DNA from 4 places in the Pseudomonas sp. GW822-FHT04C11 genome. Region 1 is predicted to be linked to each of the others. Evidence: predicted binding sites of a transcription regulator. Region 1 holds the regulator's gene; each other region holds the start of a gene.
The links. Region 1 encodes FliA, which starts transcription of late flagellar genes. Its sites were predicted from a motif close to CTAAAGTTTNNNNNNNNNNNGCCGNTAA; they were not measured.
Positions count from the first base shown of each region.

Region 2: the regulator FliA is predicted to act here: its motif matches at 4,578-4,605, upstream of AC1RJ3_RS19075 (methyl-accepting chemotaxis protein).
Region 3: the regulator FliA is predicted to act here: its motif matches at 4,797-4,824, upstream of AC1RJ3_RS15115 (methyl-accepting chemotaxis protein).
Region 4: the regulator FliA is predicted to act here: its motif matches at 3,897-3,924, upstream of motA (flagellar motor stator protein MotA).

Region 1 covers NZ_JBXAMS010000012.1:96,244-103,448, forward strand. The annotation lists gene flhA (flagellar biosynthesis protein FlhA) at 1-2,017, shown strand, start outside; gene flhF (flagellar biosynthesis GTPase FlhF) at 2,029-3,360, shown strand; gene fleN (flagellar synthesis regulator FleN) at 3,475-4,305, shown strand; gene fliA (RNA polymerase sigma factor FliA) at 4,302-5,042, shown strand; gene AC1RJ3_RS19650 (chemotaxis response regulator CheY) at 5,209-5,580, shown strand; gene AC1RJ3_RS19655 (protein phosphatase CheZ) at 5,612-6,400, shown strand; gene AC1RJ3_RS19660 (chemotaxis protein CheA) at 6,439-7,205, shown strand, end outside.
Region 2 covers NZ_JBXAMS010000011.1:158,427-165,631, reverse strand. The annotation lists gene AC1RJ3_RS19090 (D-2-hydroxyacid dehydrogenase family protein) at 457-1,410, opposite strand; gene AC1RJ3_RS19085 (YqaA family protein) at 1,511-1,945, opposite strand; gene AC1RJ3_RS19080 (DUF411 domain-containing protein) at 1,945-2,388, opposite strand; gene AC1RJ3_RS19075 (methyl-accepting chemotaxis protein) at 2,530-4,524, opposite strand; gene AC1RJ3_RS19070 (hypothetical protein) at 4,968-5,504, shown strand; gene AC1RJ3_RS19065 (aldo/keto reductase) at 5,562-6,557, opposite strand; gene AC1RJ3_RS19060 (LysR family transcriptional regulator) at 6,674-7,205, shown strand, end outside.
Region 3 covers NZ_JBXAMS010000008.1:65,239-72,443, reverse strand. The annotation lists gene AC1RJ3_RS15150 (MFS transporter) at 1-105, shown strand, start outside; gene AC1RJ3_RS15145 (alpha/beta hydrolase family protein) at 117-1,163, opposite strand; gene AC1RJ3_RS15140 (FMN-dependent NADH-azoreductase) at 1,426-2,037, opposite strand; gene AC1RJ3_RS15135 (LysR substrate-binding domain-containing protein) at 2,166-3,074, shown strand; gene AC1RJ3_RS15130 (MmcQ/YjbR family DNA-binding protein) at 3,071-3,430, shown strand; gene AC1RJ3_RS15125 (DUF1294 domain-containing protein) at 3,427-3,831, opposite strand; gene AC1RJ3_RS15120 (undecaprenyl-diphosphate phosphatase) at 3,828-4,658, opposite strand; gene AC1RJ3_RS15115 (methyl-accepting chemotaxis protein) at 4,956-6,590, shown strand; gene pnuC (nicotinamide riboside transporter PnuC) at 6,720-7,205, shown strand, end outside.
Region 4 covers NZ_JBXAMS010000001.1:273,611-280,815, forward strand. The annotation lists gene serB (phosphoserine phosphatase SerB) at 1-159, shown strand, start outside; gene asd (archaetidylserine decarboxylase) at 285-1,145, opposite strand; gene rhdA (thiosulfate sulfurtransferase) at 1,155-1,979, opposite strand; gene AC1RJ3_RS01230 (HDOD domain-containing protein) at 2,294-3,826, opposite strand; gene motA (flagellar motor stator protein MotA) at 3,993-4,844, shown strand; gene motB (flagellar motor protein MotB) at 5,007-6,053, shown strand; gene rsgA (small ribosomal subunit biogenesis GTPase RsgA) at 6,152-7,183, opposite strand.

The DNA of each region.
Region 1 (7,205 bases):
GGTCCCGCCGTTCCTGCTCGACGTGTTCTTCACCTTCAACATTGCGCTGTCGATTGTCGTGCTGCTGGTCTGCGTCTACGCCTTGCGGCCGCTGGATTTCGCGGTGTTTCCGACCATTCTGCTGGTCGCCACGTTGTTGCGACTGGCATTGAACGTGGCCTCGACCCGGGTGGTGATGCTCCACGGTCAGGACGGCCATGCCGCCGCCGGCAAGGTGATTCAGGCCTTCGGCGAGGTGGTGATTGGCGGTAACTACGTGGTCGGTATCGTGGTCTTCGCGATTTTGATGATCATCAACTTCGTCGTGGTGACCAAAGGTGCCGGGCGGATTTCCGAGGTCAGTGCGCGTTTTACCCTGGATGCGATGCCGGGCAAGCAGATGGCCATCGACGCCGACCTGAACGCCGGCCTGATCGACCAGCCCGCAGCCAAACTGCGCCGTATGGAGGTGGCCCAGGAGGCCGAGTTCTACGGTTCGATGGACGGTGCCAGCAAGTTCGTGCGCGGTGACGCCATCGCCGGTCTGCTGATTCTGTTCATCAACCTGATTGGCGGCATGGCGGTCGGGATCTTCCAGCATGGCATGAGCTTCGGCGATGCCGGCAAGGTCTACGCATTGTTGACCATCGGTGACGGTTTGGTGGCGCAATTGCCATCACTGCTGCTGTCCACCGCGGCGGCGATCATGGTGACCCGTGCTTCCGGTTCGGAAGACATGGGCAAGCAGATCAATCGGCAAATGTTCGCGTCGCCCAAGGCGCTGGCGGTAGCTGCCGGTTTGATGGCAGTCATGGGCCTGGTGCCAGGCATGCCGCACTTCTCCTTTCTCAGCATGGCCGCCGTCGCAGCGGGCGGCGCGTATCTGTTCTGGAAAAAACACAACATCGTCAAGGTTCAGGCTCTGGAAGAGGTCAAGCGTCAGCAGGACCTGCTGCCGTCGCCCGCACGGGCCATGGAAACCAAAGAGCTGGGCTGGGATGACGTGACCCCGATCGACATGATTGGTCTGGAAGTCGGCTACCGGCTGATCCCGCTGGTGGATCGCAACCAGGGTGGTCAGTTGCTGGCGCGGATCAAGGGCGTGCGCAAGAAGCTTTCCCAGGATCTGGGCTTCCTGATGCCGACCGTGCACATTCGCGACAACCTCGATCTGGCGCCGAGTGCCTACCGCCTGACCCTGATGGGGGTGATCCTCGCCGAGGCGGAGATTTATCCGGACCGCGAACTGGCGATCAATCCCGGGCAGGTCTATGGCACGCTCAATGGCATCACCGCCAAAGATCCGGCCTTTGGCCTGGAAGCGGTCTGGATCGAAATCAGTCAACGTCCGCAGGCACAATCCCTGGGGTATACAGTGGTCGATGCCAGTACGGTGGTGGCGACTCACCTCAACCAGATTTTGTACAAGCATTCCAGCGAGCTGATCGGCCACGAAGAAGTTCAGCAGCTCATGCAATTGCTGGCTAAAAGCTCGCCAAAACTGGCCGAGGAGCTGGTGCCGGGCGTCGTTTCGCTGTCGCAGTTGCTCAAAGTACTGCAGGCCTTGTTGGCCGAACAGGTTCCGGTTCGCGACATTCGCAGCATTGCCGAAGCCATCGCGAACAATGCCGCCAAGAGTCAAGATACTGCCGCTCTGGTGGCGGCCGTTCGCGTCGGCGTATCGCGCGCTATCGTCCAAAGCATTGTAGGCACTGAGTCCGAGCTGCCTGTGATCACCTTGGAACCAAGGTTGGAACAAATATTGCTCAATAGTCTTCAGAAGGCAGGACAAGGCTCGGAAGAGGGCGTTTTGCTGGAGCCAAGCATGGCAGAGAAGCTGCAACGTTCGTTGATCGACGCCGCGCAGCGTCAGGAAATGCAAGGTCAACCGGTGATTCTGCTGGTAGCAGGTCCGGTACGCGCGATGCTCTCGCGGTTCGGACGTTTGGCAGTGCCGGGGTTGCATGTGTTGGCGTATCAGGAAATCCCTGACAACAAGCAAGTGACCATCGTTGCGACAGTAGGGCCCAACGGCTGAGGTAGTGGTTTATGCAAGTTAAGCGTTTTTTCGCCGCCGATATGCGTCAGGCCATGAAGCTGGTTCGCGATGAGCTGGGCGCTGATGCGGCCATTATCGGTAATCGCCGGATCGCCGGTGGTGTCGAGCTGACGGCGGCCCTGGATTACAAGCTGTCGGCGCTGGCCCCGCGTGTACCGAACATTGAACTCGAAGACGAGTTGCGCAAGACCCAGTCGCGGATCGTCACGGCTCAGGCCGAATTGAGCCTGCGTGGCGACGGCGAAGCTGATGCGAGCGCCAGCACCAATCGCCAGTTGTTTGCCGGCCTGCCGCTGACCGCTGCGGAACCGTTGATCGAGCCGACCTTTGCTGAGCGGCCGCGTCCTGCTTCAGCGCCTGTGCATTCTGCCGGGGTTGATCCGCGGGCTTTCGACTCGATGCGTTTCGAACTCAATGGCCTGCGCGAACTGCTCGAAGTGCAGTTGGGTTCGCTGGCCTGGAATCAGTTGCAAGGCAGTCGCCCGCAGCAAGCCAACCTGTGGCGCCGCCTGCAACGCATTGGCCTGTCCGGTCCGTTGTCGCGCGATCTGCTGGAACTGATTACTGACATTGAAGAACCCCGCCAGGCCTGGCGCATGCTGTTGGCGCACCTGGCGCGGATGATCGTGACTCCCGAGATCGAACCACTGGAAGAAGGTGGCGTGATCGCCATGGTCGGCCCTGCCGGCATGGGCAAAACCACCACGCTGGCCAAGCTGGCCGCACGTTACGTGCTCAAGTACGGCGCGCAGAACATCGCGCTGGTGAGCATGGACAGCTTCCGTATTGGTGCCCAGGAACAGCTCAAGACCCTGGGGCGTATCCTCAATGTCTCGGTGACTCACGTCGACCCGGGCCAGTCCCTGGCGCAAGCCCTTGATCCGCTGTTACGCAAGCGTGTGGTGTTGATCGACACCGCCGGCCTGCAAGCCAGTGATCCGGCGTTGCGCATGCAGCTGGAAAGCCTGGCCGGTCGCGGGATCAAGTCGAAGAATTATCTGGTGCTGGCCACTACCAGCCAAAAGCAGGTGCTGACTGCCGCTTATCACAGTTACAAGCGGTGCGGGCTAGCAGGCTGCATTCTGACTAAACTGGATGAAACAGCGAGCCTGGGCGAGGTGTTGAGCCTGGCAATCAGCCACGAATTACCTGTCGCTTATCTGACCGACGGGCCACGGATCCCGGATGATCTACATTTACCGCGCCGGCATCAGTTGGTCAGTCGCGCCGTTAGCGTGCAGATGCAGGAAGAACCCAGCGAAGAAGCCATGGCTGATATGTTCGCTGACCTCTACCACAGCCCGGCCAAGCGTGTCGGCTGAGGTAATAATGAATAGATTTGTATCTACATCGATGGCCTGCCATGCATTGTTCACAAGTGAGCGCGCAGCCAGTCATGTAGTCCGCGTCTAAGCAAGACAAGGTAAAGAACGAACATGGGCAGCATGCATCCCGTACAGGTGATCGCAGTGACCGGCGGCAAAGGTGGCGTCGGGAAGACTAATGTGTCAGTGAACTTGTCCCTGGCTCTTGCTGAGCTCGGCCGGCGCGTCATGCTGCTGGACGCCGATCTGGGGCTGGCGAACGTCGACGTCCTGCTGGGGCTCACGCCCAAGCGTACGCTGGCCGACGTCATCGAAGGCCGCTGTGAACTGCGCGATGTATTACTTCAGGGGCCGGGCGGAATTCGCATTGTTCCAGCAGCGTCCGGTACCCAGAGCATGGTTCACCTGAGCCCGGCCCAGCATGCTGGCCTGATTCAGGCATTCAGCGACATCGGCGATAACCTCGACGTATTGGTGATCGACACGGCGGCGGGTATTGGTGAGTCGGTCGTCAGTTTTGTTCGCGCAGCCCAGGAAGTATTGCTGGTGGTGTGCGACGAGCCGACGTCGATCACTGACGCCTACGCGCTGATCAAACTGCTCAACCGCGATTACGGCATGAACCGCTTCCGCGTGCTGGCCAATATGGCGCAAAGCCCGCAGGAAGGGCGAAATCTGTTCGCCAAGTTGACCAAGGTCACGGATCGCTTCCTCGACGTCGCCTTACAATACGTCGGTGCGGTGCCTTACGACGAATGCGTGCGTAAGGCGGTGCAGAAGCAGCGCGCCGTGTATGAAGCGTTTCCTCGTTCCAAGTGTGCGCTGGCATTCAAGGCCATCGCGCAGAAAGTCGATACCTGGCCGCTGCCTGCCAACCCGCGTGGGCACCTGGAATTTTTCGTCGAGCGTCTGGTGCAGCAAACTGCGGGTCCGGTTCTATGACAGCCAGCGGTTACAACCTGTACAAGAAGTCGGCGCGTGACGCGCAGTACGAACTGATCGAGCGTTACGCGCCACTGGTAAAACGTATTGCCTATCACCTGTTGGCGCGCTTGCCGGCCAGTGTTCAGGTCGAGGACCTGATCCAGGCAGGCATGATCGGTTTGCTTGAAGTGTCGACCAAATATGACGCGAGCAAAGGTGCGAGTTTCGAGACGTACGCGGGGATCCGTATCCGTGGCGCGATGCTCGATGAAGTCCGCAAGGGTGACTGGGCGCCACGCTCGGTCCACCGCAATACCCGGATGGTGAGTGACGCGATTCGCTCAATTGAAGCTAAAACCGGGCGTGACGCTAAAGATCACGAGGTTGCGGCCGAACTCCAATTGAGTCTCGACGATTATTACGGGATTTTGAATGACACCTTGGGCAGTCGCCTGTTCAGCTTCGACGATCTGTTGCAGGACGGCGAGCATGAAGGGCTGCACGAGGATGGCGCGAGTGCTCATCTCGAACCGTCGCGCGACCTGGAAGATGAACGCTTCCAGGCAGCACTGGCGGATGCGATTGCCAATTTGCCGGAGCGTGAGCGACTGGTGTTGGCGCTGTACTACGACGAAGAGCTGAATCTCAAGGAAATCGGTGAGGTCCTGGGGGTCAGTGAATCGCGGGTCAGCCAGTTACACAGCCAGTGCGCGGCCCGTTTGCGGGGGCGTTTGGGGGAGTGGCGAGCGCGCTGACAGCAGTGTGGGGACACTGCGAACGAAACAGGCAGGGCGTAACGCTGTGCCGGTCTTCATCCGTTGTGCTCCAGACAGTCGTCGAGTGCTCTGCCGAATTGATTGAATGGCGTGTTCAGGTGCTGAACGCGTTTAAGACTGCTTGGAGGTCGAATTGGACAAGAACATGAAAATCCTCATCGTTGATGACTTCTCAACGATGCGGCGGATCATAAAAAACCTGTTGCGTGACCTTGGGTTCACTAACACGGTCGAGGCGGACGACGGTATTACCGCCATTCCCGTCCTCAACAGCGGGAGCATCGACTTTCTGGTAACGGACTGGAACATGCCTGGCATGACCGGTATCGATTTGCTGCGCCACGTGCGCGCCGATGAAAAGCTCAAGCACCTGCCGGTGCTGATGGTCACTGCCGAAGCCAAGCGCGAGCAGATCATCGAAGCCGCTCAAGCCGGTGTAAACGGCTATGTGGTCAAACCCTTCACGGCCCAGGCGTTGAAAGAGAAGATCGAAAAAATATTCGAACGCATCGGTTGATGCGCGGAGCCACTGCGCCACGGGGGGAGCTATGGAGCAAAGAGAATCTTCACAGGGCGATTTCGAATCGACCCTGAAAAAACACGCTCACGAACTGGTCGAAAGCCTTGAAAAGGGCAGGTTCGGTGACGCTGTGCAACTGATCCATGAGCTCAATCAGACCCGTGACCGCGGCCTGTACCAGGAGGTGGGCAAGCTCACTCGCGAGCTGCATAGCGCGATCGTCAATTTTCAGATTGACCCGAACATGCCGCAAGCCGAGGAAGTCTCACAGATCACAGACGCCACCGAGCGCCTGTCCTATGTGGTCAAGCTGACCGAAGCGGCCGCGAACCGGACCATGGATCTGGTCGAGAACAGTACTCCGCTGGTCAATGGCCTGAGCACTGACGCCCAGGCCTTGAGCGCCGACTGGGGGCGTTTCATGCGCCGCGAAGTCGGTGCCGAAGAGTTCCGCGAACTGGCCCGGCGTGTCGACGGTTTCCTGACGCGTAGCGTCGAGGAGAGCCAGGTCGTCTCGGGCAACCTCAACGATATTCTGCTGGCTCAGGATTACCAGGATCTAACCGGTCAGGTGATCAAGCGCGTGACTCAACTGGTCACCGAAGTCGAAAGCAACCTGCTCAAGCTCGTGCTCATGGCCAGTCAGGTAGACCGCTTTGCGGGCATCGAACATGACCATGAAGCGATGCTGGCTGAAAAAGATCCGCAAAAACATCTCTCTCAGGGTGAAGGTCCGCAGATTCATGCCGATAAAAGAGAAGACGTTGTGTCCGGTCAGGACGATGTGGACGATTTGCTATCCAGTCTTGGATTTTAGGTTTTTTAGGTTTTTAGACCTTTAGGAGCACCCCCTTAATGAGCTTCGGCGCCGATGAAGAGATCCTTCAGGATTTCCTGGTTGAGGCCGGCGAGATTCTAGAGCAACTGTCCGAACAGCTGGTCGAGCTGGAAAGCCGACCCGATGATGCGGATTTGCTCAATGCAATTTTTCGCGGTTTTCACACTGTAAAAGGGGGCGCCGGCTTCCTCCAGCTCAATGAGCTGGTGGAGTGCTGTCACATCGCCGAGAACGTGTTCGACATCCTGCGCAAGGGTGAGCGTCGCGTCGACTCGGAACTGATGGACGTGGTTCTCGAAGCGCTGGACGCGGTGAACGGCATGTTCAGCGAAGTCCGCGAGCGTGCACCGATCACTGCGGCTACACCGGAACTGCTGGCGGCTCTGGCCCGCCTGGCCGAGCCTCAAACAGACGATGTGGCGCAACCAGTTGCAGAGGTGGTTGAAGCACCTGCCGCTGAAAGCGAATCGGGCGACGTCACCGACAATGAGTTCGAACTGCTGCTGGACTCGCTGAACGCGGTCAAGGCGCAAGCTGAGTCGGGGGCGCCTGTAGCCCCGGCACCTGAAGCGGCTGCCGGCAGCGATGAAATCACCGATGCCGAGTTCGAGTCATTACTCGACCAATTGCACGGCAAAGGCCAGTTCGCCCCTGATGCAGTGGCGGCAACACCTGCCGCACCGGCTGCCCCGAAAGCGGCAGGCGACAGCTCCGACATTACCGACGACGAATTCGAAGCACTGCTCGATCAGTTGCATGGCAAAGGCAACTTCGCCGTTGATGC
Region 2 (7,205 bases), on a different contig from region 1:
CAGCAAACGCTGGTCGATGCGCTGAATCTCAAAGGCTGTAGTGGTCGTTGCAAGGATTGCACCAGTCGCTGCGGCCCCACCTTTAACCTGACCTGTTGCTTCGGCAGAAAGTTTCGATTTTTTCCCCACAAAATGACCGGCCGGTTTCCAGTCACGAAATGGAGTCTAGGTCAGAACTTAGAGCGGGGTGTGTGACGTTTTAAAATTGTTCGACAATCGGTCTGACGTCAGGATTTCCGCGCTCAATCAGCCGCGCCCGCACCGACGAAGTGCAGGTTCTTTCGTCGCCGAAGCACAAAAAAGGGGAGAGAGTTGCCAGAGAGTGGGGCGTGATAAAGCGCCGTTCGCACCCTATTGGTGCGAACATCTTGCAGAAGCAGACACCACCAACCCTGTAGCAGCTGCCGAACGCAGGCTACGCCAGCTGCTACAGAGTGTGTGTCAGGACGGTGTGGCCTAATTCAACAGCCGGATCGAATGGCCGGTTGTCCAGGCTTGAATATCTTCAATCATCTGTGAAAAGAACAGCCGGTAGTTTTGCTCACTGACATAGCCGACATGCGGCGTGGCCAGTACGTTGGGCAATGTCCGAAACGGATGGTCGGCGGCTAATGGCTCGCGCTCGAAGACATCCAGTGCTGCGCCCTTCAAACGGTTCTGTTCAAGGGCCTGGATCAATGCGGCTTCATCGACGATCGGTCCGCGCGCGGTATTGATCAGCAACGCTGATGGTTTCATCCAGCCGAGTGCCTGCTCATCGACCAGGCCCCGGCTGCGCTCGCTGAGCACCAGGTGGATTGACAGCACATCGGCTTGCTCGAACAGCTCGCGCTTGCTGACAAAAGTAACCCCGGCTTCGGCTGCGCGCTCGGCGGTGAGGTTTTCGCTCCAGGCGATAACGCGCATTCCGAACACCTGACCGAACTCGGCGATCCGTTTGCCAATGCTGCCCAGGCCCAGAATACCCAGGGTCTTGCCGTACAGGTCGCCACCCAGGCCTTGTTGCCAGTGACCGGCACGCAGGGCGTTGGCTTCTGCAAGCAGATTGCGGGTCAGGGCCATGATCAGTGTCCAGGTCAATTCGGGCGCCGCCTGTTTGTAGCTGTCGGTCCCGCAAACCTGAATCCCCAACGCCGCGGCGGCCTTGAGGTCGATGGCGGCATTGCGCATGCCTCCGGTGACCAGCAATTTGAGTTTGGGCAGGCTACGCAGGAGTGCTTCGTCGAACAGCGTGCGCTCGCGCATCACGCAAATCACCTCGAAGGACTGCAATCGGTCGCTCAGTGTGGCGTGGTCGGCAGGGTAGTCATGCAAAAAGCTGACTTTGCCGATACCGTCCAGCACCGACCAATCCACCACATGACGGGCTACGCCCTGCCAGTCATCGATCACCGCAATCTGCACAGTCATGAGCATTGTCTCTTCAAAGGGGGGGACGTGGATTTAACCGTTGGCTGAGGCTGTAACGTCGCGATTATGGCGACATTAACAACGTGGCAGCACCAGGGGCTCAAGGCATCCAGCCCAGTGTCGCCAGCGCCAGCACACCATAACGCGCGCCTTTGGCGAAGGTCACGATCAGCAAAAAACGCCCCACGGGTTCTCGCATCACGCCGGCCACCAGTGTCAGCGGGTCGCCAATGATCGGCACCCAGCTCAGCAGCAGTGACCAATGGCCATAACGTTGATAGTGAGTGCGGGCTTTTTCCAGATGAGCAGGGCTGACCGGAAACCAGCGACGCTCCCTGAAGCGCTCGACGCTGCGTCCCAGCCACCAGTTCAGCAACGAACCCAGCACGTTGCCGAGCGTGGCGACGGCGAGCAGCCACCACAATCCATGCTTGCCGTTGAGCAGCAATCCCACCAGCACGGCCTCGGACTGCAACGGTAACAACGTCGCGGCACCGAATGCCGCGATGAACAGCCCGAGATAGCCAGCGAGCATTACCGGGCCGGGTAGTCGGCGATCACTTTATCGGTGCCATTTTTAGTCAACCCAATGACCTGATAAGCATCGGCCATGCCGTCCATTTCCATGCCTGGCGAGCCCATGGGCATACCCGGCGCAGCCGCGCCAAGCAGGTCGGATTGACTCAACGCCAGTACCTGTTCGGCGGGGACATGGCCTTCGACGAATTTGCCGTTGATCACCGCGGTGTGGCACGACGCCAGTCGCGGCGGGACGCCGAGGCGCTGCTTGACTTCGCTCATGTTGGTTTCAACGTGATCGTTGACCTTGAAGCCATTGGCTTCAAGGTGCGCGATCCACTTTTTGCAGCAACCGCAATTGGCATCGCGGTGGACATCAATCGGAATCAGCTCGGCGGCCTGGGCCAGGGAGCTGATGAACAGGGCGCCAAGGGCGGCCAGACGCAGCGTGGTTTTCATCGGTTATCTCTCGTTGATCATTTCACGCCGCGCATTTTGACCGTTTTCGCCGATGAAAAAGAGTGCTTATGTTTCAAAGTTATTCATGGATATCCCTTGAAGGTTATGCCCACGCGAAACGCGCGGGCCGCATTCACGGGGTCACTTGACCTTGAAGCGCCCCATGATCGAACTGACCCGGCTATTGGCGTCCAGCAGCTGGCGCGTGTTGAGGTCGGTGGCGTGACCGCTTTGCACCAGCTCTTCGACCATATGGCGGATTTGCACCATGCTGCGGTTGATCTCCTCGGTCACCGCGCTCTGTTGTTCGGCGGCCGTGGCGATCTGGGTGCTGAGGCTGTTGATGTGGCTGACCGAGCCGGCCATTTCGTCCAGCCCGGCGTTGACGCGCGCTGTCGCATCGGCAGCGGACTGACAGCTGGCCTGGGTGTTTTCCATCGCCGCCACCGAAGAGCTGACACCCTGGGTCAAACGGCTGAGCATCTCGTTGATCTCCGAGGTGCTGGCCTGGGTGCGGGCGGCGAGGGCGCGGACTTCATCGGCGACCACGGCAAAGCCTCGACCTTGTTCACCGGCTCGCGCGGCCTCAATCGCGGCGTTGAGTGCCAGCAGGTTGGTTTGCCCGGCAATGGCGCCGATCACCCCGAGGATTTCGGTGATGCGCTGGGCGTCCTGCTGCATGCTTTCGACTTTGTGGGTGGCACTGGCCACTTCGCCGATCAATGCGCTCACGCTGCTTGAGGCTTCGCCCACCACCACCCGCGAGCGGTCGGCGTGTTCGTTGGCGCGCTGGGTAAACGCGGCGGTTTGTGCGGCGTTCTCGGCGACGCTGTCGGCGGTCGAACTCATCTCGGTGATGGCGGTGACGGTCTGGTCGGTCTCCGAGGCATGACGCTGCAGTATCTGGTTGGTATGCGCCGAGGTCTGTTGCAGGTTTTCCAGGCTTGAGGCCATGGCGCCCGTGGCCTGGGTGACTTCGCCGATCATGTTTTGCAGGTAGGCGATAAAGGTGTTGACCGAATGGCCGATCGCGCCCAGTTCATCCTCGGCGCGAATGGTGATGCGCCGGGTCAGGTCGGCGTCGCCGGTGGACAGCGCGTCGATGTTGGCTTTCAAGGCTTTCATGCGCTGGATCAGTTGGCGGATTGCATAGATTTGCAGCAGCACCAGCAGCAAAACCATCGGGATCTGCAACAGGCTCAAGGTGCTCAAGACATCGTCGCGTTGAGCGGTGATCAGGTGGGTCGGCAGGGCGGTGGCAAGGAACCACGGTGTGCCTTCGATCGGACGCATGAAGAAAGTGTTCGCCACGCCTTGATTGTCGAACTCGACGCGTTGCAGCGAAGCATCACGGCGCTCAAGCGCGGTTTTGATCTGCGCGGCAAAAGGCGAGTTGCTTGCCAGTTCACTGATGTTTTTCAGGACAATCGGAGCACTGATGCGCGAGCTGTTGCTGATGATCTTGCCGTCGGCCTCGACGATCAACATTTCGGCACCCAAGTCTTTTTCCTTGCGCGCGACCAGGTCATTGAAGAAGCCCAGAGTGACGTCAATGGTCGCGACTCCGTACGGCACGCTATTGCGCGCTATCGCCATGGCGCAGTTGGTGCGCGGTTCGGCGCTGGCGTCGTCCTTATAGGCCGCGGCCCAGGCGCATTGACCGCGAGGTGTCTGCATGCCGCCCTTGTACCAGGGCTGATCGTAATAGTTGGGTGCCGCGTCGCTGTTCCAGAAGGTGTTGACGGCCAGTTTGCCCGACGCATCCCGGTGCCAGAAGGTACTGAATTTGTTGCGTCCGGCTTCGCGCTGGCCAGGCAACGGCCAGATCCCGCCACCAAACACTTTCAGTTCACCGTACTGGTCCACCAGGCCAGGCAATACAGTGTCGATGGTTGCGCTGTCGAGCAGGGGAATGGTTTGGGTGATGCTGCGTTGTTGCGCTTGAACCTTGTTCAGTTCGCCCTGGATCTGTTCGGCCACTTCGGCGATGCGGTTCAGTGCGACCTGTTCTTCCGTGTGCCGAAGTTTCGGCGCGACCAACTGGCTGATGCCCGCCACCGTCAAGGCGAACAACAACAGGATGAACAGCACCAGAAACAGCGTGTAACGGGCTTGAATGGTACGGAATGCGGGCATTGAACCGGTCCTTGTGCTAAGCGCTCTTGTTGATTTATTGCGGCGTTTAGCAGCTATCGGCCCGCGGCAGGCAGACTTTAGTACCATGGTCCCAAAAAATGGTTTTTACGGACGACCGGTTGGTCATCGACATGAGCCATGTGCGGTTTCATTTTGGGCTGGCGACTTGGTTTCTTTCGTGGTTTTCAAGCCTGATTCATTGACGGTCTGATTGTTAAACAATTGTTTCAAGTCAATGAATTCAAGGGTTTGGTGATTTGTATCCGAAATGTACAAGAATTGTAAAAAGCTGAAATATTTGTAGTCCAAGGGACGCTGACGAATTGATACTCGCGTACCAATTCGTCAGTTGAACAAGGACTTTTTATGGTCACCTTACAAGGACGTCTCCGCGCTTCGGGGCTGCTCCCGGTCTGGCTCACGCCGCGCACAGGAGCACTCTCATGACCATCGGTTATGTCGGAGGCTGGACCAGCAAGGCCGGATTACTGATTCGCGAGGGCGGGACGAGTGGCAGTAAACCCGTACCGCAGAACGTCAAGGTCAAGCAGATGCTCGCACTGGTGGGCAATGATCCATTGGCGCTGAACACCGCGAAAATGAACGAGCAGAAGCTCTACAAGAATTTCAAGGGATTCGACCCCGAGACCGTCACGGTCAAACAGCTCGGAAACATCAGCGCCTTTTTGCGCGATCGCGGTTTGATCAGCGATGTGACGGCCCTGACGCTGCTCAACGCCGGCGACAAGTTCGATCGCTTTGGGGTGCCGAAAAACCTGGATGAAAAATTCAATGCGCTGGAGTACTTCGCCACGCAGCTGGATAACATCCAGAGCAACAACCTCAAAGGCAACAAGTACGCCAACCACCTGATTCCCGAGTACAAGAAGGCGATTTACGTACTGCAGAACCTGAAGACGTATGGCATGGGTAATGGCCCCGCCGTTCCGAACACCAAGGGGGTCACTGGCAAAGCCTGATCTTCAAGTGCAACAGGCCCGTCATACACGGCATGAACGGGCCTGCGACGCTCAGTGTTATCGATCGAGCATCTGCATGACGGCTTGCGGGTAACGCGCCCCGAGCACCGCGTCATCCGGAAAAATCGCCTCCAGCGCCGACAAGTCTTCCGGGCTTAATACAACGTCCAGCGCGGCGACATTCTCCTCCAGATACTTGCGTTGCTTGGTACCCGGAATGGGGATCAGGTAATCGCCTTGCGCGAGTACCCAGGCCAACGCCAGTTGCCCTGCGGTCACACCTTTTTCTGCTGCCAGCGTTTGCACCTGTTGGACCAACTGCAAATTCCTGTTGAAGTTTTCGCCCTGAAAGCGCGGGCTGAAGCGCCGGTAATCGTCCGCTGCAAAATCGTCGGGACTTTTCAGGGCGCCGGTCAGAAAGCCTCGGCCGAGCGGGCTGTACGGCACAAAGGCAATCCCCAGGCGCTGACAGGTGGCCAGGCAATCGTTGTGCTCCTGATCGCGGCTCCACAGCGAGTATTCACTTTGCAGCGCGCTGATCGGGTGAACCTTATGCGCTCGTTCAAGGGTTATCGCCGAGGCTTCGCTCAAGCCGAGGTAGCGCACTTTACCGGCCTGGACCAGTTCGGCCATGGCGCCCACGGTCTCTTCGATGGCCACCTCCGGATCGACGCGATGCTGGTAATACAAATCCAGAGTGTCCACGCCCAGACGTTTCAGCGTGCCGTCGATGGCAGCACGGATGTACTCCGGTCGGCCATCGACTCCGCGTGCAGTGGGGTTGGACGGATCACGCACGATGCCGAATTTACTGGCCAGGAACACCTGGTCGCGCTTGCCTGCAATCGCTTTGCCAATCAGCGCTTCGTTGGTGTGCGGGCCATACATGTCGGCGGTGTCGAGCAAGTTGACGCCCAACTCCATGGCACGATGCAATGTTGCCAATGCCTCGGACGTATCGCCGCCCGTGGTGTAGAAGTCGGTCATGCCCATGCAGCCCAGACCGATCGCAGAAACCTCAGGGCCGTTTTTGCCCAATTGACGAGTGTGCATGGTGTCGCTCCTTTTTGATGTGGCCCCATTGTTGCGCTCGACAAAAACAAGATAAACCGGCTAAAAACGCTATCACTGTTTGTAATTTCTATATAATCCGCAGGTAACCAAGAGCAATGGACCGTTTTAATGCTATGCGAGTATTCACTCGCATTGTCGAGCTGGAAGGATTTGCCAAGGCCGCGGACAGCCTGCAAATGCCCAGGGCTTCGGTAACCATCCTGATCAAGCAGCTTGAGGCGCATTTGGGCGTGCAACTGTTGCAGCGCACCACACGGCACGTCAGTCCAACCGCCGATGGCGCGGCGTATTATCAGCGCTGCGTGCGATTGCTGGCTGATCTGGACGAGACAGAGGCAGCGTTTTCCAGCTCTCGGCAAAATCCACGCGGGCTTTTGCGTATCGACATGCCTGCCGGCATCGGGCGTTTGCTGGTGATCCCGGCCTTGCCGGAATTTACCCGGCGTTACCCGCTGATCGAGTTGGAAATCGGCTTGAACGATCGCCCGGTCGACCTGATTCGCGAGGGCGTCGATTGTGTGCTGCGCGGCGGCTCGTCTCTGGATGATTCGCTGGTAGCGCGACCGCTGGCGATGCTCGATCAGGTCACCTGCGCCAGCCCCGACTACTTGCGACGCCAGGGTACGC
Region 3 (7,205 bases), on a different contig from region 1:
AACCTGGGGTACGCGTGGATTTTCTTCTGCGCGGCGCTGTTGTCGACCACCGGACTGGGGCTGACCCTGCTGCTGAAACGTCGCTCAGCACTCAGCCCGTCGTAAGACCCTGGCGTCTACGGCAACGTCTGGTCAGCCGTCTGCATTCCCGCCCCGCTTGGCTTGCTCAGGGTTTGAGCAAAGAATCTCCCCGCTTCGGAGATCAGGTTACGGTGAATGCCCTCGCGGTCAACGCCCTCAGCATCGGTGCACAAGGCCGGCATCGCCGCGAGTTGCTCCTGGGTACACGGTGCCATGAACACGAAATGCCCGGCCCCCGCCAGCAGTTTGAAATCCGGAGCAACGGGTAGCTTGCGAGCGAGCGCCGCAGCGTTTTTATCGAGGGCGACCAGCTTGTCGCCATCGCCGCTATAGAGCAGCACCGGCACATGCACACCGGCCAAGGTATGACGGCCGAACTTCAGGCTCAATGGCGCCATCAGTAACAGCGCGTGAACCCGTGGGTCAGCGACTGGTTGCAAGTCATCGCGGTCGACAATCAGTTCACCGTTGGTGCTGCAGGCGTCTCCGTCGTCGGGGCGTTCTTTACAGTACAGGCGTAAACGATTCAGGTCCGGCGTGGCGCCCGAAAGAATCAACGCCGTTTCGCCACCGGCCGAATAACCGATCACTCCGACCTCGTCGGGATTGACGAACGGCGACAGCATGGGATCGGCCAGGGTTGCGGTGATGGCTTCGGAAATCTGGATCGGCCGGCCATAAAGGTTGCTTAACGTACCGAGGCGGCTGTGGTCCTTGGAGTTGTCACCGGGATGAATCACCGCCACCACCACAAAGCCTTTGCGGGCCAGCGATGTGGCAAGGTCATGCAACGCCAGTGGGGTGCCGATGTTGCCGTGTGAGAGCATCAACATCGGAAAGCGGCCAATCGCGACCCTTGCGTCTTCGGTCGCCTGGATTTGATAACCCTCGAGCTTTCTTGAATGCTCGATGCCGGTCGACGGGTAAAAGGCGATGGCCCGCATGGGTTGTGAATCCAGCGGATCGAGAAACGTCAGCTCATGGTAGCCAACGCTCCAATGAGGGTGCGGCGCAGGCGCGGCTTGCACTGAATTCAGGCTGCTGAGCAGGCAAATCAGTAACATTGCACAAAGACGCATCATGGGATGCCCCACCTTGTTACCCGATTGGAATACCCGTTTTCCGCCAATCCCTTGGATTAAAGCCTTGCGCCGACGATTGCGGCTTTCAAGGTCTATGCAGAACGGGGCCGATAACCCGAGACTGCATAACCTGGGCCAACAACTAAAACGACAGCGCTTTTGATACAGATACAGAAAGACTCCGTACCCCGATCGTTTTACGACGATCAGAATACAGAGTCTAGTGGGTATTGCCTGAGCTTTTTAACTCTTTACGCAAGCCTTACGCGGCAGCGAACAATTGCTCGCTGATGTGCGCCTGAGCATCGCTCATGGCTTTGTTGCGAACGTCGTCACCGTAAGCCAGGCCATGGGCGCGGACGAACTCGATGTCGGTGATGCCCATGAAGCCCAGCATGACTTTCAAATACTCTTCGTGACCTACGCCAGTCGCTTGACCCACGTGCATCCCGCCAGAAGTCGACACCACCACGACTTTCTTGTTGCCGCACAGGCCTTCAGGGCCGGCTTCGGTGTAGCGGAAAGTCTGGCCGGCAACGGCAATGCGGTCGATCCAGGCCTTGAGCTGGGTCGGGATGGTGAAGTTGTACATCGGCGCTGCGATCACGACGGCATCGGCAGCGAGGAATTCGGCCAGGGTCGAAGCGCTCAATTCAGCTTCGTGCTGTTGTGCGGCGTTGCGCAGCTCGGCGGTGGTACCGGCAGCGACCAGCGTCGCGGCAGAGAAATGGCTGATGGCATCGCTGGCCAGGTCGCGGTAAGTCACCACGGCAGCAGGCTCGGCGGTTTTCCAGGCCTGGACGACACTGTGGCTCAGCTGACGGGAAGCAGAGTTGTCACCAAGGATGCTCGAATCGATGTGTAAGAGTTTCATGTGGGATCTCCAAGTGAGGATCGCCACCGGGCGATCTGATGGAGACAATCCTACAGATGAAACCAATAGCTGATTAGTCAGCAACAATGCGATAGTTTGTCCCACTGATAGGACAGTCGAGTAAAACCATGCAAGACCTCAATGACCTTTACTACTTCGCCAAAGTCGTCGAAGCCGGCGGTTTCGCCGCCGCCGGGCGCGTGTTGGGCATTCCCAAGTCGCGGCTGTCGCGGCGTATCGCCGAACTTGAAGAGCGTCTGGGTGCCCGCCTCCTCCAGCGCACCACCCGCCAGCTCAAGCTGACCGCTGTCGGCGAGCGCTATTTGCGCCATTGCCAGGCAATGCTGCTGGAGGCCGAAATGGCTGACGAGGCCGTCGCCAGCATGTCCAGCGAACCCCGAGGACGGTTGCGGGTTTCCTGCCCCGTTGGGCTGGCTCATGAGTTTTTGCCATCGGTCATCAGCACGTTTCTGGAACGCTTCCCCCAAGTGCAATTGGAGATGCAGTTGCTCAATCGCCGGGTCGACCTGGTGACCGAAGGCATCGATGTCGCCTTGAGAGTGCGCGATCTGGGTGATGAAGACCCGCTGCTGGTCACCCGACGTTTGCGCCAGGCGCAAATGGTGATGATCGCCAGCCCGGCCTTTATACGCGAGCATCCCATCAACAGCCCGGAAGATCTGAAGCAGGTTCCGGTGCTCGGCGCCCTGGAAGCTGATCGCATGGTGCATGTGCGCATGCTCGACGCTCAGGGCACAACGTGCGACCTGACGCTGGAAGCACGACTGGGGATCGATGATTTCATCGTGCGCAAAGCCTGCACGCTGGCGGGACTTGGCTTCACCCTGCTGCCGATGATGTACTGCGAAGAAGAACTGGAAAACGGCTCACTGGTGCAGTTGTTGCCCGAGTGGTCACTGCCTGGCGGTTGGCTGCTGGCAGTCTACCCTCATCGGCGCGGTTTGCTGCCGGCGGTGCGCGCCTGGATTGACCATTTGACCGAATCATTCAAAGCCTGCGGGGATCGACTGTTATGAAGGCCAAGCCGATGACTGAAGAAGACGTGGCACGTTTCTGCCTGGCATTGCCCGGCGCGCAAGAGGATTACAAATGGGGTGGCGTGCGGGTGTTTTCAGTGGCTGGAACCAAGATGTTCGCCCTGATAAACCTGCGGGGTGAATCATTGGCGTTCAAGGTCGACAAAGAGCTGTTTCTGGGGCATGTCGACCGCCCGGGTATCCGGCCGGCACCCTATTTGGCAAGGGCGCAGTGGATCATCATGCAAACGCCCTACCCACTTGGCGCCGATGAGCTGCAAGGCTTGCTGCAACGTTCTCACCAACTGGTGGTGAGCAAGTTGCCCAAGCGCGTGCAGGTCGGGTTATTGATTTAGAAGAGCCTGAACAGGCCGGCGCCAAGAAACAACTGGTCGATCCAGAACACCTCGTGCAACAGCACGATGATCCAGAACACCAGTTGATAAGACACTTTGCGGGTTTTGTGCCGAAACACTTGCTGGGCAAGCAAGGCGCCCGGCCAGCCACCGGCCAGTTCGATTGCGTGCAGCACGTTTTCCGGTGTACGCCAGTTGTCTGCCCGAGCCTTGCGCTTGTCGCTCCAGTACAAGCAGAACGCCAGCAGGCTGACAATCACATAGGCCGCGAGCGGAATCAGCGAAATCCCGCGCCACCAGAGAAGCATCGAGCCAAATGCCGGCAAAGCGCACAGCGCCAGGAACACCAGGCCTTTGAGGCGCGGGTTTTGAATCCCGCGCCCATTGCGTGGCTCAATCATGATGTAGCCGCCGCCCAGTCGACCCAACCGAACTGCCAGGTCGCCAGGATCAACAAGCCGAACACGATCCGGTACCAGGCAAACGCAGCGTAGCTGTGGCTGGCGATGAACTTGAGCAAGCCCTTGACCGCGATCATCGCGAATATAAACGCAGTGACGAAGCCGATGGCGAACACCGGGAGGTCAGCCGCCTGAAACAGGTCGCGATACTTGTAGCCGGAGTACACCGCAGCGCCGACCATGGTCGGCATGGCCAGGAAGAACGAAAACTCGGTGGCGGTTTTCCGCGACAGGCCAAACAACAAGCCGCCGATGATCGTCGAACCGGAGCGCGAAGTGCCGGGAATCATTGCCAGGCACTGGGCAAAACCGACCTTCAGGGCGTCTTTCCAGGTGATCTCGTCGACAGTTTCGGCGTGCACGCTGTGCTCGCGACGCTCAGCCCACAACATGACGACCCCGCCCACCACCAGCGCCGTCGCCACGGTGATCGGGTTGAACAGGTATTTGTGGATCATATTGGCGAAGATCACCCCCAGCACCACGGCCGGCATGAAAGCGATCAACAGGTTGACGGTAAACCGTTGAGCATTGCGCTGCGTTGGCAACCCGGTCACCACGTCGAGGATCTTGCGGCGAAACTCCCAGACCACGGCCAGGATCGCACCGAGCTGGATGATGATGTTGAATGCCTTCTCGCGCTCGCCACCGAAGTTAAGCAAATCCGCGACGATAATCTGGTGCCCGGTACTGGAAATGGGCAAAAACTCTGTCAGTCCCTCTACAACGCCAAGAATCAAAGCCTGAACGGCGGTCCAAAAATCCATCAATCCCCCAATGAAACCATGCCTCCAAGGCATGCCTCGTTAATCAAATTCAAGCGTCCACTGCGATCAGCGTCACCGAATGACAATTCGCACGATCCCCACGCGAAGCCGTAAAACCCCGTAAAAAATCAGCGCAACTTCAGGTTTTTGCTGACGCGGCCGAAATCCTATCAGACATGCCTGAATTACGCTGCGCCGTAATTGGACTTGAGTAGGGTTGGCTCAACAGCAAAAGCGTGCCTGAATGCTGGCGGTCGTTTATGACAAGAACAAGAAAAAACCAGGAGTAACACGGTTATGAATAGCTTGCGCAGTGTGTCGATCAGCCGCCGTCTGTGGCTCATCCTGATTGTGGCTGTGCTGATGCTGTTGACGTTGGGTGTGCTGATGCTCAAGCAGATCCACGATGACCTTTATCAGGCCAAGGCCCAGAAAACCCAGCATGTGGTGCAGACGGCCAGCGGCATTCTGGCCTACTACCACGACCTGGAAACCACCGGCACCCTGACCCGCGAAGCGGCGCAGAAACAGGCATTGAGCGTGGTGCGCGGATTGCGCTACGACCAGAACGACTACTTCTGGATCAACGACCTGACACCCGTGATGGTCATGCACCCGACCAATCCGAAACTTGAAGGCCAGAACCTTTCCACGATCAAGGATCCGGACGGCTTCGCGCTGTTCAACGAGATGGTGGTCATCGCCAAGGCCAAGGGCGCCGGTATGGTTGACTATCGCTGGCCAAAGCCGGGTGCCAGTACACCGGTCCAGAAAACCTCCTACGTGAAACTCTTCGAACCCTGGGGCTGGGTCATTGGTTCGGGTGTGTACATCGATGACATGCAGGCCGAGTTTTACGCACAAATGTGGCAGACATCGCTTGTCGGGCTTGCCATTGCTGTCCTTATGGCACTGCTGGTGATCCTGATTGCGCGCAGTATCGTGCGCCCACTCCAGGAAACCGTGCACGCCATGGCCAATATCGCCAGCGGTGAAAGCGACCTGACCCGTAGCCTTGATACCCATGGTCAGGACGAAGTGACCGAATTGGCGCAGCATTTCAACGCCTTCACGGAAAAACTGCGCCGGGTCATCACTCAATTGCAGCTGTCCGCCAGTGCCCTGGGGCAGTCATCCAGCGACTTGGGCAACGATGCGGCCCAGGCCCAGGCGCGCAGCCAGCAACAGTCCCAACAAATGGAACTGGTGGCGACCGCGATCAATGAAGTGACCTATGGCGTGCAGGACGTGGCCAGGAATGCCGAACACGCCGCCAGCGAAATGCGCGATGCGCAAGCGCAGGCTCAACAGGGGCAAGTAAACATCGATGGGAGCTTGCAGCAGATCGATCAACTGTCGAGCACCATCGATCAAGCCGTTGAGGTGATCCGCACCCTGGCCACGGAAAGCACACAGATCGGCAGCGTGCTCGAAGTGATTCGTTCGATCGCCGAACAGACCAATCTGCTGGCGCTCAATGCGGCCATTGAAGCGGCACGTGCCGGTGAGCAAGGACGGGGCTTCGCCGTGGTGGCCGATGAAGTCCGGCTGCTGGCACAGCGCACGCAAAAGTCCACGGCCGAAATCCAGTCGATGATCGAGCGCTTGCAGAGCCATTCCGAGGCGGCAGTCAAAGTGATCGGCGACAGCAGCCGCGCCTCGCAACTGACCATTGAACAGGCCGGATTGGCGGGTGCCAGCCTGAACGCGATCGGCCAGGCCCTGAATAATCTCAACGGCCTGAACGCCTCGATTGCCAGCGCAACCCTGCAACAGGCGCATGTGGTCGAGGACATCAACCAGAACGTCACCCAGGCCGCGGGGTTGTCCCACAGCACCGCCTTGGCCGCTGAGCAGTCGAGCGTCGCAAGCGTGCATTTGAAAGAACTCAGTGAGCAGTTGAATGGCCTGCTCAAGCAGTTTCGGGTGTAGACGAACCTTGCGCTGAAACACTGCCCATGTGGGAGCGTCTTAACTGACCGGCTTCGGGCAAGCCCCCCTCGCCACAATCCCCACCTGCGTTACAATCGGCGCCCTTTTCAACTTCACCAAGGATCCTTCATGTCCGGGCTTGAACTGTTTGCCGCCGCACTCGGCGTGATTGCCGTCTGGTTGACGGTCAAACAGAACCCTTGGTGCTGGCCGATCGGACTGGTCATGGTGCTGCTCTATAGCTGGATCTTCTTCGAGGTGAAGCTGTATTCGGACATGCTGCTGCAGGTGATTTACGCCGGCTTGCAGCTCTACGGCTGGTGGCAGTGGACCCGTGCCGGCGAAGCGCAACATGGCCGGCAAGTTACGCAACTGGATGGCCGCTCGATGTGGGCAGGATTGGCCGTCGGTGCCGTCGGCAGCTTGCTGCTGGGCGCGGCCATGGCTCATTGGACCGACGCCGCGCAACCCTGGCTGGACGCAGCATTGACCGGTTTCAGTCTGGTGGCGCAACTGTGGATGGCGCAAAAGCGCCTGCAATGCTGGCCGCTGTGGATTGCCGTCGATGTGATTTTCGTCGGGCTGTTTATCTACAAGGGCTTGTACCTGACGGCT
Region 4 (7,205 bases), on a different contig from region 1:
GGTGCCAACGATTTGCCGATGCTGGCAATTGCAGGTCTGGGCGTGGCGTTCCGTGCCAAGCCGCTGGTCAAACAGTCGGCCAAGCAGGCGATTTCGACCCTGGGGCTGGATGGCGTGCTGTATCTGCTGGGCTTCAGAGACCGCGACGGTCAGCTCTGAACCGAATCAAGTGCCAAAAAAAACGCCGCAAATAGCGGCGTTTTTTCTGTGCGCAGGAGCTGCCGCAGGCTGCGATCTTTTGATCTTCGCGATCTCGCAGGTGTCAAAAGATCGCAGGCCTTTGGTTATGCCTTTGGAGTGCCCATGCCTTGGCCCATCATCACTGGCGAGCCAGCCGCCAGCTCTTCAGCCCACTTCACTTGATTCGGGCCAAATAGCACAACCGCCGTCGAACCCAGTTTGAAGCGACCCAGCTCGGCGCCTTTTTCCAGGTGAATCGGCGCGCGGGCAGCTTCGTCGTAGCGGAAGGTTTTCAGTTCGCGCTTGGGTGGCGTTACCAGCCCGGCCCAGACGGTTTCGATCGAAGCGACGATCATCGCACCGACCAATACCACAGCCATTGGCCCGCGCTCGGTGTCGAAGATGCACGCGACGCGCTCGTTACGGGCGAACAACTCTGGAACGTTTTCCGCGGTGATCTGGTTGACCGAGAAGATCCGGCCCGGAATGTAGACCATTTCGCGCAGGGTGCCAGCCAGCGGCATGTGTACGCGATGGTAGTCTTTGGGCGACAGGTAAATAGTGGCGAAATCGCCGCCCATGAACGGCGCAGCGTTTGCCGTATCACCGCCGAGCAATTCCAGCACGCTGAAACTGTGGCCCTTGGCCTGGAACACTCGACCATGCTCGATCGGGCCGAGCTGGCTGACGGCACCGTCAGCCGGGCTGAGGATTGCGCCCGGGGTCTGGTCCAGCGGGCGGGCGCCATCTTTCAGTGCGCGGGTGAAGAACGCGTTGAAGTGTTCGTAAGCGGTCAGGTCCTCGACCAGCGCTTGCGACATGTCCACCTGATAACGCTTGGCGAACCAGGCGGTGAAGGCGTTCTTGAACCAGCGCACGCGGCATTCGGCGATGCAGCCGGCCAGACGCGAGAGCAGGTGATGAGGCAGCAGGTACTGGCTGAGGATAAACAAACGCTTTTTCATTAACTGTCCTTAAGAACCTTGAATCTCAACAGGCGTGTCGGGGTGGTTGCCCCATTCGCCCCAGGAGCCGGCGTAGCCTTTGACCCGCGGATAACCGAGCGCCTTGGCCACCAGATAGGTGAAGCCAGAGCGATGGTGGGTCTGGCAGTGGGTAATCACTTCTTTGTCTTTGCTGATCCCGAGTTGTTCGAGGATCTGTGGCATGTCGGTGCGGATACGCAGGTTGCGCGCCTTGTCCATGCCGGCGGTCCATTCGAAATTGACTGCGCCAGGGATGTGTCCGCCCTTGGCGGCGAGGACTTTCTCGCCGGAATATTCCAGCGGCCCGCGTGCGTCCCAGATTGCCAGGTCGGCGGCGCCAAGACGGCTTTGCAGGTATTCGCGGGTAGCGGTGGGCTCGTCGTGCAAGGTCAGTGCAACCGGGCCGCCGACAGCCGCTGGAACCTCGGTTGAAACCGGCAAGCCTTCCGCCAGCCAGGCCAGCAGGCCGCCGTCCACATAGTGGTAGTTGCTGTGGCCGATGACATCCAGCAACCAGATGAAGCGTCCGGCCCAACCGCCGCCTTCATCGTCGTAGACCACGTAGACCGCGTCCGGGTTATGTCCCAGTTCGCCGAACAGGGCTTCAAGTGCAGCCTGTGGCGGCAACAGGCCCGGTGCCGGCGGATGACCCAGTTGAGTCCGTTTGGGGTCGACGAAGCGCGCGCCGGGAATATGGCCTTCGGCGTAGCGGGCGCTGCTGGTCAGGTCGACCAGAATCAGTTCGCGAGCATCGAGACGGGCGAGCAGGTCGCTCGGCTCGATGACCAGCGACAAGCCAGAGAAGTCAGACATGTGAGGTCTCCAGAGCACAAAGGGAAGGATTGTAGCGCAACGGCTATGAGGGCCTGTCATCAATTATTTCCTGTGCCGCGCCGGGTCTGCTGTGGTGCAGGGCAAGGCGCGAGGAGCGCGGTTTGGTCATTCCAAATAAGCTCCGAGCAACGCTGCCCTGCGCCACAGCAGGCCCGGCCCTTCGGGTTGTGCCTGAAAGCGGGTCAGACTGCGTTGCAGTCCTTGGCAAGGAAACGACCCTTATCTGCGGACTGCGCCTTGCCTGGCCCGCTTTCAGGCGACAACGCGGCACAGGAAATAATTGATGACAGGCCCTAGCGGTGGCTAAAGCTGTGCAGGGCTTTTTCGATGCACTGTGCGGTTTTGCCGAAGGCTTGCACGGTGATTTCCGAAAATGGACCGCCGCCCTGGTCCGCCACGACCAACATGATCACCCGGCCATTGTTGACCAGTGAGCGCAGCAGCAGGTGCTCGCCACCGAACAGTGCGCGCAGGCTGGCAGGCAGCAAGGCTGAAAACTGTGCGTTGTTGACTGGCGTCAGCCGCACCTGAGCCTGTTGCGAGAGCAAGCGTTGCAGCACGGTGCTCTGGCTGACCACAAAGTTCAGCATCGCGGCTTCTTTAGGCAGGCCGTGAATCTGGTGCACGCGCAATTGGCTGTGCGTGCGATCAGCCATCAGAATCATCACCCGACGCATGCCGCAGGCAGCCAGCGCGTCCCGGGCGAAGGTGGTCAGGTGCATGGCATTGGTAAAGCGGCTCGGCTCCGCCAGCAGTTCTGCGCATTGCTTGCGCCACTTTGTCAGGTCTTCGGCGGTGGGGGCGGGCGCCGGAAGCTGGCCGCGATGAAGGCGTCGCTCGTCCCACGGCCAGAGCAATGCCCCGGCGGGATGCCAAAGGTCCGGCATGGCATGGTTGCGGGCGCTGAGTGCGGCTTGCTGGTGCAGTTGCTGCTGGACCTCGTCCATCGGCATTTGCAGGTAGAGGCTGGTCAGAAACTGCCAGCGCAGGCAGTGAGGGCTGCTCCAGGCTTGCTGTGCCGATAACGCCAGACCGTTGGCCAGCAATACCGTGTTGGCCGGTTGGTTGAGCCAGCGGCGCAGCGTCGGGTCGTCATCAAGGCGGTTTTGCTGGCGCAACGGGTGTTCGGCGTCGCGGGCGATATGCACGACTTTCGCCAGCTCGCGTTGTTCATCCAGCAGCAATCGATAGCCTTGTCCTACCCAGATGGGCAGGCGCCAGACTTCCACCAGTGCCTGGCCGAGTTCCAGCAGGCGTACGCCGAACAATTCTTTTTCGACCTTGCGTGCTGGCTCGCGCTTGTGCAGGACCCGCAGTTCCCAGTCTTCCAGCAGTTGCGGGAAGGTCAGGGCCAGTGGCCAGAACGGCGAGAGGAACAGCAGGCTACCCCAGTGGATGTCCTGCCAGAGCCGCGCCAGGCGACTGGCAAAAAAACCGTTGGCCTGTTGGGTCGCGTGCAGGCTGATCAATTGAAGTTGGCGCAGGGCCGGCGGGATTTCGTTCTCGGGCAGGGCGGGCAGGCGCGCGAGCAGTTCTTCGGTGCGCTTGAGACCTAGGCGGTTGATCGCCACTTCCAGGTTCTCGCTGGGCTCGCTCATGCTGCCGTGGGTGTGGCGATTGGCTTCGCGGATGACGCTGAGGGCCAGGGCCGGGCTGCCTTGCATCAGTTCGGCAATATCGCGCAACGAGCTGCGATTGTCGGCGATAGCCTTGCAGACGCGATCATGGCTGGCTCGCGGCACGGGCAAGGTTACGCCATCGAGCAGCTTGACCCAGCCTTCGAGTGTGGTCGGTCTAGCAGTTGGAACGGTCGTTTCATTAGCCATGGTTGGGCGCGATCATCGTCTGCATTAAACACGCCCGGAGCGGGCCAAATTAGCTTTTCGCCTTAACTGGCTATAGTCTGGCGCAGTTTTGCCGATAAGTAGAAGAAGAGATTTTTTAACTTCCGAATATGACCTTGAACCCGACTTAAGTAAGTACCTTCTACCTATGGCTAAAATTATCGGCATCATCGTCGTATTCGCGAGCGTGCTCGGCGGATACGTGCTTTCCCACGGCAAGATTGCCGCCCTGATTCAGCCTTTCGAGGTGATGATCATCGGCGGTGCGGCGCTGGGTGCATTCCTTCAGGCCAACCCCGGTCACATGACGATGCACGTGCTCAAGAAATCCTTGGGCATGTTCAGTTCGCGTTTCAATCACACCTTCTACCTGGAGGTGCTGGGTCTGATCTACGAGATACTCAACAAGAGCCGTCGCGAAGGTATGATGGCCATTGAAGGCGATATTGAAGACGCCGCTGCCAGCCCGATTTTTGCCAAGTACCCGGCGGTTCTCAAAGACGACCGCATGACCGCGTTCATCTGCGATTACTTGCGCATCATGTCGTCCGGCAACATGGCGCCGCATGAGCTTGAGGGCCTGTTCGACATGGAACTGTTCAGCCTCAAGGAAGACCTCGAGCACCCATCCCACGCGGTCAACGGTATCGCCGATGCCATGCCCGGCTTCGGTATCGTTGCGGCGGTACTCGGTATCGTGGTGACCATGGCCTCGCTGGGTGAGGGCGATCAGAAGTCCATCGGTCTGCACGTAGGTGCCGCACTGGTCGGTACCTTCTTCGGTATTCTCGCGGCCTACGGTTTCTTTGGCCCGCTGGCGCACTCCCTGGCTCACGATGCCAAGGAAGAGCTGAATATCTACGAAGCCATCAAGGCTTCGCTGGTGGCTTCAGCTTCCGGCATGCCGCCATCGCTGGCGGTGGAGTTCGGGCGCAAGGTTCTGTACCCGGCACACCGTCCGAGCTTCGCTGAGCTGGAACAAGCGGTTCGCGGTCGTTAGTGCTTTGTCTTGTAAATACGTTCCTTTTTTGGCGAGTGTCTGTTGTTGCCAGACAAGGCGCCGCGACGAGTCATAGCCCGCTATGGCGAAGAGCGGCAACGCCGTATGGCGACAACAGGCACCGCCAGAAAGGAACAGTATTTGTGAGACAGAGCACTTAACATGGAAAATAATCAGCCGATAATCATCAAGCGCGTCAAGCGCATTGCTGGCGGGCATCACGGGGGCGCGTGGAAAATCGCCTTCGCTGACTTTGCGACGGCAATGATGGCGTTCTTCCTGGTGCTGTGGCTGCTATCCACCGCCACACCGGAACAGAAGATCGCCATTGCCGGTTACTTCAAGGACCCGATCGGCTTCTCTGAAAGCGGTACGCCGTTCATTATCGACCTGGGCGGCACGCCGGTGCTGGCGCCGGACAAGACTCTCAACCCCGAGGTCAAGTCGCAGCCGCAACCGGACAAGGTCACCGTCGATACCGAGCAGGTCGAAGGCATGGCCGAACAGGTCGAGCACGAGCGTCTGGAACTGTTGCTGCAAGAGCTGCAGAACAAGGTCGAAGAAAACCCGCAGCTGCAGAAGTTCAAGGATCAGATTCTTTTCGAAATCACCCCGGATGGCTTGCGCATCCAGATCATCGATTCCGAAAATCGGCCAATGTTCGACTCCGGCAGTGCGCGCTTGAAACCGTACTTCGAAGATATTCTGCTGGCCATGGCTGACACCATCAAAGCAGTGCCGAACAAGATCAGCATCGGTGGCCACACCGACGCCAAGCCTTATGCGGGCACCGGTGAATTCGGCAACTGGGAGCTTTCGGCCAATCGTGCCAACGCCGCTCGCCGGGCGCTGGTCGCGGGCAGCTATCCGGAACAGCAAGTGGCGCGGGTGGTGGGTTACGCTTCGTCGACGTTGTTCGATCGCAAAAATCCGCTCAATCCGGTCAACCGCCGCATCGACATCGTCGTGCTGACCAAGAAGGCCCAGCGCGCCATCGAGGGTGAACAAGGCGCGGAACCGGCACCAACACCGACACCGGGGCAGGGCGCTCCGGGTGAAGTGCCGGCCGTCCCTGCCGATCCGAACGCCTTGCCGGCGGACAAGGAACCCCTGCCGGCACATGAGCTTCGGGAACGCTTGAACCTGTTCGACGCTCCGGCACCGAAAGCCGGCGACCCGGCCAAACCGGCTGAGCCGCCTAGGCAGTGACCCAATAAAAAGCCGCGATGATCGCGGCTTTTTATTGTCTGTCGGTGCGCCAGTGAGCACTCAGCAGCCTTCAGTGTCGGGGCTGCTGAGCGCTCTGGTTAATAGCTGGTTTCGGGCAAGCTGGCGATGATCGAGCGGTAGCTGTTCATGCGCTGCTGTTGTACGCGACCTTCTTCCAGTGCCTTGAGCAGGGCGCAACCGGGTTCGCGGTCGTGCTTGCAGTCGCGGAAGCGGCAGGTGCCGATCAAGTCGTTGAACTCGATGAAACCGGCTTCGACGTCGGCACGGCTGACGTGGCCCAGGCCGAATTCCCGAATACCCGGGGAGTCGATCAGCTCACCGCCGCCGGGGAAGTGGAACAATCGCGCGGTGGTGGTGGTGTGGGTGCCCTGGCCGGACAGCTCGGACAGTGGGCCGACACGGGTTTCGACTTCCGGCAGCAGGCTGTTGACCAGCGAGGACTTACCGACGCCGGACTGACCAACGAACACACTGATGCGCCCGTCCAGTTGTTCCTGCAACTGCTCCATGCCATTGCCATGGTGCGCCGAGACTTCCAGCACCGGGTAACCCAGCGTGCGGTAGACCGCCAGCAAGGCATTCAGCGCCGGGGCATTCTGCTCGTCGATCAGGTCGAACTTATTGAGCAACAGCAGCGGGCGAATACCAGCGTGTTCGGCAGCGACCAGGTAGCGGTCGATCAGGTTGGCATGAGGTTCGGGGAGCGGGGCGAAGACGATCACGATCATGTCGACGTTAGCCGCTACCGGCTTGAGCTGGCCACGACTGTCGGGACGGCACAGTTCGGTTTTACGCGGCAATTGCGCGACGATGACGCCGATGCCCTGGTTGCCGGCACGCCAGACCACCTGGTCGCCGGTCACCAGCGCAGGCAGGTTGGCCCGCAAATGGCAGCGGAACACCTGGCCGGCCAGTTCGCCGTCGCGGGCTTCGACCTCGACCTGAACGCCGAAGTGAGCGATCACCAGGCCGGTCTGCTCGGGGCCAAGGTCGCCGCCCTCGAGCGCTTCGACGGCGGAGGATTCGCGTTTGGCGGCGCGTGCAGCGCGCTCACCTTGAATCTTTTCGATGCGCCAGTTTTGACGACGATTGAGTTGGCGTTTGGCCATGGGTGTTCCGTGTGGATAATGC